2 linked regions of the Skermanella rosea genome follow. Each later gene encodes a partner of the first gene's protein in a complex. Links are inferred from orthologs where the notes say so. Each region holds a gene or a part of one and is shown in the gene's direction. Other genes may lie near its edges.

Evidence for each region.
Region 2: the proteins of accD (region 1) and accB are in contact, whole or in part, in a solved structure (PDB 8UXZ), measured with the Escherichia coli proteins. The link is inferred for Skermanella rosea from one-to-one orthologs.

What each region holds. Positions count from the first base shown.
Region 1 is NZ_CP086111.1:1,028,516-1,031,763, forward strand. The notes cover bases 318-3,248. They hold accD (acetyl-CoA carboxylase, carboxyltransferase subunit beta), read left to right. Parts: upstream 318-1,217; coding sequence 1,218-2,279; downstream 2,280-3,248. Other genes in these bases: trpA (tryptophan synthase subunit alpha), read left to right, coding at 318-1,089; JL101_RS04815 (bifunctional folylpolyglutamate synthase/dihydrofolate synthase), read left to right, coding at 2,218-3,248. In the rest of the region: trpB (tryptophan synthase subunit beta), read left to right, coding at 1-169; more of trpA, read left to right, coding at 166-317.
Region 2 is NZ_CP086111.1:1,427,536-1,430,766, reverse strand. What follows is about bases 142-3,055. They hold accB (acetyl-CoA carboxylase biotin carboxyl carrier protein), read left to right. Parts: upstream 142-1,326; coding sequence 1,327-1,785; downstream 1,786-3,055. Other genes in these bases: accC (acetyl-CoA carboxylase biotin carboxylase subunit), read left to right, coding at 1,798-3,055; aroQ (type II 3-dehydroquinate dehydratase), read left to right, coding at 861-1,325; JL101_RS06645 (MarR family winged helix-turn-helix transcriptional regulator), read left to right, coding at 142-646. In the rest of the region: more of JL101_RS06645, read left to right, coding at 83-141; more of accC, read left to right, coding at 3,056-3,138; JL101_RS06625 (CatB-related O-acetyltransferase), read right to left, coding at 3,225-3,231. UniProt on the Escherichia coli protein: This protein is a component of the acetyl coenzyme A carboxylase complex; first, biotin carboxylase catalyzes the carboxylation of the carrier protein and then the transcarboxylase transfers the carboxyl group to form malonyl-CoA.

The sequences.
Region 1 (3,248 bases):
CTCGCGCCTGGAAGGCATCATCCCGGCGCTGGAGCCGTCCCACGCGCTGGCCGCTGTCACCAAGCTGGCGCCGACCCTGCCCAAGGATCACCTGCTGGTGATGAACCTGTGCGGCCGGGGCGACAAGGACATCTTCACCGTGGCGGACGCCCTGGGGGTCAAGATATGAGCGCTGCCATCGACCATGGCGACACCGCGGCGGCAATGGCCGCCCAATCCGGCCAAGATCGTTCCGGCCAGGCTGCTTCCAGCCGCGCGGCCGACAGCGGGCGGCTCGCCGCCCGGTTCGAGACCCTGAAGCGCGAGGGGCGCGGCGGGCTGGTGACTTTCGTCAGCGCCGGCGATCCCGACTACGCCACCAGCCTCAGGCTGGTCCAGGGCCTGCCGGGCGCCGGTGCCGACGTGATCGAGCTGGGCATGCCCTTCACCGATCCCATGGCCGACGGCCCGTCGATCCAGGCCTCGTCCCTGCGGGCGCTCAAGGCCGGCATGACCCTGCGCGGCACGCTGCGGCTGGTGGAGGAATTCCGCCTGACCGACGCGGAGACGCCGATCATCCTGATGGGCTATTACAATCCCATCTACGCCTACGGCGTCGACCGCTTCCTGACCGATGCGCGGGCCGCCGGCGTGGACGGCCTGATCGTGGTCGACCTGCCGCCGGAGGAAGACGTCGAGCTGTGCCTGCCGGCGCTGGCCGCCGGCGTCAACTTCATCCGGCTGGCGACGCCCACGACCGACGACCGGCGCCTCCCGGCCGTCCTGGCGAACACCAGCGGCTTCATCTACTACGTCTCGATCGCCGGCATCACCGGCGCGGGGGCCGCCACCGACGAGGCGATCTCCGCCGCCGTCGAACGGCTGCGCCGCCATACCGACCTGCCGGTGGCCGTGGGCTTCGGCATCACCACGCCGGCAGCCGCCGCCTCCGTCGCCCGGCTCGCCGACGCGGCCGTGGTCGGGTCGGCCATCGTCAACCGCATCGCCGCCAACCTGGACGAGAACGGCTCGCCCGCTCCTGGACTGGTCGACGACGTATTGGCCTTCGTGCGAACCCTGTCCGACGGCGTCCGCGCCGCTCGCGGCTGACCTCGAGGCATCCGCCTCCAGGTACGCTTTCCAGGCAAGCTTCCCAGGGATCGGCCCCCAAGCATCCAGCCTCCCGAGCAAACCGCCTCCAAGCATTCAGCCTCCACGAACGGCGAAGACCCCGAACCATGAACTGGCTTACCAATTTCGTCCGCCCGAAGATCCGCGCGCTCTACACCAAGAAGGAAGTGCCGGACAATCTCTGGCACAAGTGCGCCAACTGCGAGGCGATGATCTTCCACCGCGACCTGGAAGAGAACCTCCACGTCTGCCAGCATTGCGGCTTCCACATGCGCCTGGATGCCGACAAGCGCCTGAAGATGCTGTTCGACGACGACGACTATCAGGTCATCGAGCTGCCCAAGGTGCCGGTCGATCCGCTGCGCTTCCGCGACCAGAAGCGCTACACCGACCGCCTGAAGGAAGCCCAGGCCAAGTCCGGCAAGAACGACGCGATCCAGGTCGCCCACGGCAGGATGGGCGGCATCCCGACCGTAATCGCCGCGTTCGACTTCGGCTTCATGGGCGGCTCCATGGGGATCGCGGTGGGCGAGGGGTTGCTGGCCGCGGCACGGCTCGCCGTCCTCCAGGAGGCGCCGCTGGTCGTGGTGCCGTCCTCCGGCGGCGCCCGCATGCAGGAAGGCATCCTGTCGCTGATGCAGATGCCGCGCAGCACCATCGCGGTGCAGATGGTGAAGGAGGCGGGGCTTCCCTACATCGTCGTCCTGACCGACCCGACAACCGGCGGCGTCACGGCCTCCTTCGCGATGCTGGGCGACCTGCATATCGCCGAGAAGGGCGCGCAGATCGGCTTCGCCGGTGCCCGCGTGATCGAGGACACCATCCGCGAGACCCTGCCGGAAGGCTTCCAGCGGTCCGAGTACCTGATGGAGCACGGCATGGTGGACATGGTCGTCCACCGCAAGGACCTCAGGGCCACGCTGATCCGGGTGCTCGACCTGCTCGGCCGACCCGGCCCTTCCGCCGAAATCGTCCCCCTGCCGAAGCCGGAGGCCGAGGCCCCCGCCGCGACGGCGAAGGCCGCCCCGACCGAGGCCGAGCCCGTCGAAGCGGCCGAGCCGGAACCGGCGTCCCCGGCGCCGGCGCAACCCCAGAGCGGTGAGACAGTTGAGCCAGCCCCCAACGGCGCCCCGGCCGCCGTCACCCCCGGTGATCGTCCCGAGCGGTGAGCGTGCCGACCCGGTCCTGGACCGGCTGAAGCACCTTCACCCCAAGGTCATCGACCTGTCGCTCGGCCGAACCTTCCGGATGCTGGAGGCCGTCGGCAGCCCGCACCTGCGGCTGCCGCCGGTGGTCCATGTGGCGGGGACCAACGGCAAGGGATCGACCATCGCCTTCCTGCGCGCCTTCCTGGAGGCGGCGGGCCGGCGCGTCCACGTCTATACCTCGCCCCATCTGGTGCGCTTCCACGAGCGCATCCGGCTGGCCGGGGAGCTGATCGCCGACGACCATCTCGCCACCATCCTGGAAGAGTGCGAGGCGGCGAACCGGGGCGAGCCGATCACCTATTTCGAGATCACGACCGCCGCCGCCATGCTGGCCTTCTCCCGCGTGCCGGCTGACGTGCTCCTGCTGGAGACCGGCCTGGGCGGCCGGCTCGACAGCACCAACGTGATCGACCGCCCGGCGGTGACGGCGCTGACCCGCATCTCCTACGACCACATGCAGTTCCTCGGGCCGACCCTGTCCGCCATCGCGGGCGAGAAGGCCGGCATCATGAAGCCGGGCGTTCCCGCCGTCGTGGCGCCGCAGCCGGCGGAGGAGGCCATGGCGGTCTTCCGCGCCAGGTCCGCCGCGATCGGCGCCCCGCTCCACGCGGCGGGGGAGGACTGGACGGTCGCGGCCGCCGGCGACGGCTTCCGGTTCGAGGGACCCGGCCGACGCGCCGACCTGCCGCTGCCGGCCCTGCCGGGCGCCCACCAGATCGTCAATGCCGGGGTGGCGCTGGCCTGCCTCTACCATCTGCCCGGCCCCCGGGTGCCCGACGCGGCGGTGGTGCGCGGACTGGCGGAGGTCTCCTGGCCCGGCCGGCTCCAGCGGCTGACGCGCGGCCCCCTGGTCGACCGGCTGCCCCCGGGATGGGAACTGTGGCTGGACGGCGGGCACAATGATTCCGCCGGCGAGGTCCTGGGCGCCCA
Region 2 (3,231 bases), 400 kb from region 1 along the record:
CCAAGGGGTTCATGATGTCGAATGCCGGGATTTAGCGCAAAAGAAACCCGCAGCAGGTGAAACCTTGTCAAAGGAATTTCCCATGACCGCTCACCCTGCCGAGATGGAAGTCGCGACCGCAAACCGGTTGGACCAGAGAACCGATACCAGGCAGCCCGACGAGGACCTGACCCGCGACCTGCCCCCCGCTCCGGCCTTGATCCTGGAGGATTACCTGCCCTATCGGCTGTCGGTGCTGTCCAACACCGTCAGCCGGGCGCTCGCCCGCCTTTACGAGCAACGGTTCGGGCTGACCGTCGCGGAGTGGCGGATCATGGCCGTGCTGGCGCGGTTCGGTCCGCTGTCGGCCAACGCGGTCTGCGACCGCACCGCGATGGACAAGGTGCAGGTCAGCCGGGCAGTCGCCCGCGCCGTGGACGGCGGGCTGGTCGACCGCGGGATCGACTCGGTGGACCGGCGCCGGTCGGTGCTCACCCTGACCGCCAAGGGACGCGGCATCCACGACCAGATCGTACCCCTGGCCGCGAACCTCCAGACCCATCTGCTGGCGTCGCTGACGGCCGAGGAGAACGTGCAGCTCTACGACATGCTGGCCCGACTCCATGCCCGGGCGCGGGAGCTTCACGGCCCCCAGGACGAGGAATAAGGAGACGCCCCGGTTGACGCCGCATGCGGAGCGCTGAACGGCGCATGCGGGCGCGCTGCCACCGTCGCGGCTTTTCCGCCACAGGTCGGCCGAGATACTTCGAAATCGTGGTGATTTCGCCGCAGGCCGGCCGCCGGCGCCCCGCGGCCATTGCCGAAGGATCGACAAGTGCTATAAACGCGCCAACGCAACCGCAGCCGGAAAGCCGCTTCCCTTGGCGATCGAGCCCTCAGTCCTGATCCTCAACGGTCCAAACCTGAACATGCTCGGCGTCCGTGAGCCGGCCATCTACGGGACGGAGACCCTCGACGACATCGAGGCGCTGTGCCTGGAGCATGCCGAGTCGCTGAACATCGCGATCGATTTCCGGCAGTCCAACCTCGAAGGCGAGTTGGTCTCCTGGATCCAGCAGGCCCGCGGCGAGCATGACGGCATCATCCTGAACGCGGCGGCCTACACGCACACCTCGGTCGCGATCATGGACGCCCTCTCGGTCACCGAGCTTCCGGTTGTCGAGGTGCATCTGAGCAATGTTTTCCGGCGCGAGGCCTTCCGCCACCACTCCTATGTGTCGCCTGTCGCGAAGGGTGTCATCTGCGGCTTCGGCGCGCATGGCTATCTCCTCGCGCTGGACGCGTTGGCGCGGCTGATCGATGCCGACATGAATGACGGGAACTGACATGGCGACTTTCGACATCGATGGTGAACTGGTCCGCAAGCTCGCGGGCCTGCTGGACGAAACGGGGCTGACCGAGATCGAGTTCGCCGAAGGCGAGAAGCGCATCCGGGTCACCAAGGGCGGTACGCCGGCGTTCTTCTCCCATGCCCCGGCCGGCACCGCTCCCGCCCCCGCGGCGGCCGCGGCCCCGACATCGGCTCCGGCCGCCCTCGGCGTCTCGAGCCACCCCGGGGCGCTGACCTCGCCGATGGTCGGCACCGCCTATACCTCGCCGGAGCCGGGCGCCTCTCCGTTCGTGCGTGTCGGCGACACGGTCAAGGCCGGCCAGACCGTGCTGATCATCGAGGCGATGAAGGTGATGAATCCGATCAAGGCCCCGAAGGCCGGTACGGTTTCCCAGGTTCTCGTCGAGGATGCCCAGCCGGTCGAGTTCGGCGAAGTCCTCCTGATCATCGAATAAGGGATCATCCCGTTGTTCGAAAAGGTTCTGATCGCCAACCGAGGCGAAATCGCGCTCCGCATCCACCGCGCCTGCCGCGAGATGGGGATCCAGACCGTCGCCGTCCATTCCACGGCGGACGCCGACGCCATGCATGTGCGGCTTGCCGACGAGGCGGTCTGCATCGGCCCGGCATCGGCCCGCGAAAGCTACCTGAACATCCCGGCGATCCTGACCGCCGCGACCATCACCGGCGCCGACGCCATCCATCCCGGCATCGGCTTCATGTCGGAGAACGCCCAGTTCGCCCAGATGGTGGAGGAGCACGGCTTCACCTTCATCGGCCCGACGCCCGAGCATATCCGCATCATGGGCGACAAGGTCACCGCCAAGAAGACGGTGCTGGAGCTGGGGCTTCCGGTGGTGCCCGGCTCGTCCGGCCCGGTCGACACGCTGGAGGAGGCGGTCGAGGTCGCCGAGCGCACCGGCTATCCGGTGCTGATCAAGGCGGCCGCCGGCGGCGGCGGCAAGGGCATGAAGGTGGCCTATTCGGCCGACCAGCTGAAGGAGGCCTACCAGCTCGCCCGCGGTGAGGCGCGCGCCGCCTTCGGCAACGACCAGGTCTACATGGAGCGGTACCTGTCCCGGCCGCGCCATATCGAGATCCAGCTCCTGGGAGACATGCACGGCAACGCCGTCCATTTCGGCGAGCGTGACTGCTCGGTCCAGCGGCGGCACCAGAAGGTGATCGAAGAGGCGCCCTCGCCGGCGCTGAACGCGACCCAGCGGGCCTTCATCGGCGACCTCGCCGCCCGCACCACCGCGCAGCTCGGATATCGCGGCGTCGGCACCATGGAGTTCCTGTTCGAGGATGGCGAATTCTACTTCATCGAGATGAACACCCGCCTCCAGGTCGAGCACACGATCACCGAGATGATCACCGGCATCGACCTGGTCCGCGAGCAGATCCGCATCGCGACCGGCGCGCCGCTGGGCTACACCCAGGACGACATCCGCTTCCACGGCCACGCGATCGAGTGCCGCGTGAACGCCGAGCACCCGGAGACCTTCGTCCCCTCTCCTGGCAGGATCGACGGCTACCATGCACCGGGCGGGCTGGGCGTGCGGGTGGACAGCGCGCTCTACGACGGCTACCGCGTGCCGCCGCACTATGACAGCCTGATCGCCAAGCTGGTGGTCCACGGCACCACGCGCAACGAATGCATGATGCGCCTGCGCCGCGCGCTGGAGGAGTTCGTGATCGGCGGCGTCGACACCAGCCTGCCGCTGCACCGCCGGATCATCGCCGAGACCAACTTCATCAACGGCGACTACGACATCCACTGGCTGGAACAGCTGATGAAGCTGAAATAGCCGGCGGCCGCCGGCTGGAGTGCTGCTCATGGGGAGGGTGCGCGTCCCGCGCACCTTGGGCGGCGCGACGCCGCCCCTCCGTGCATCTACTCC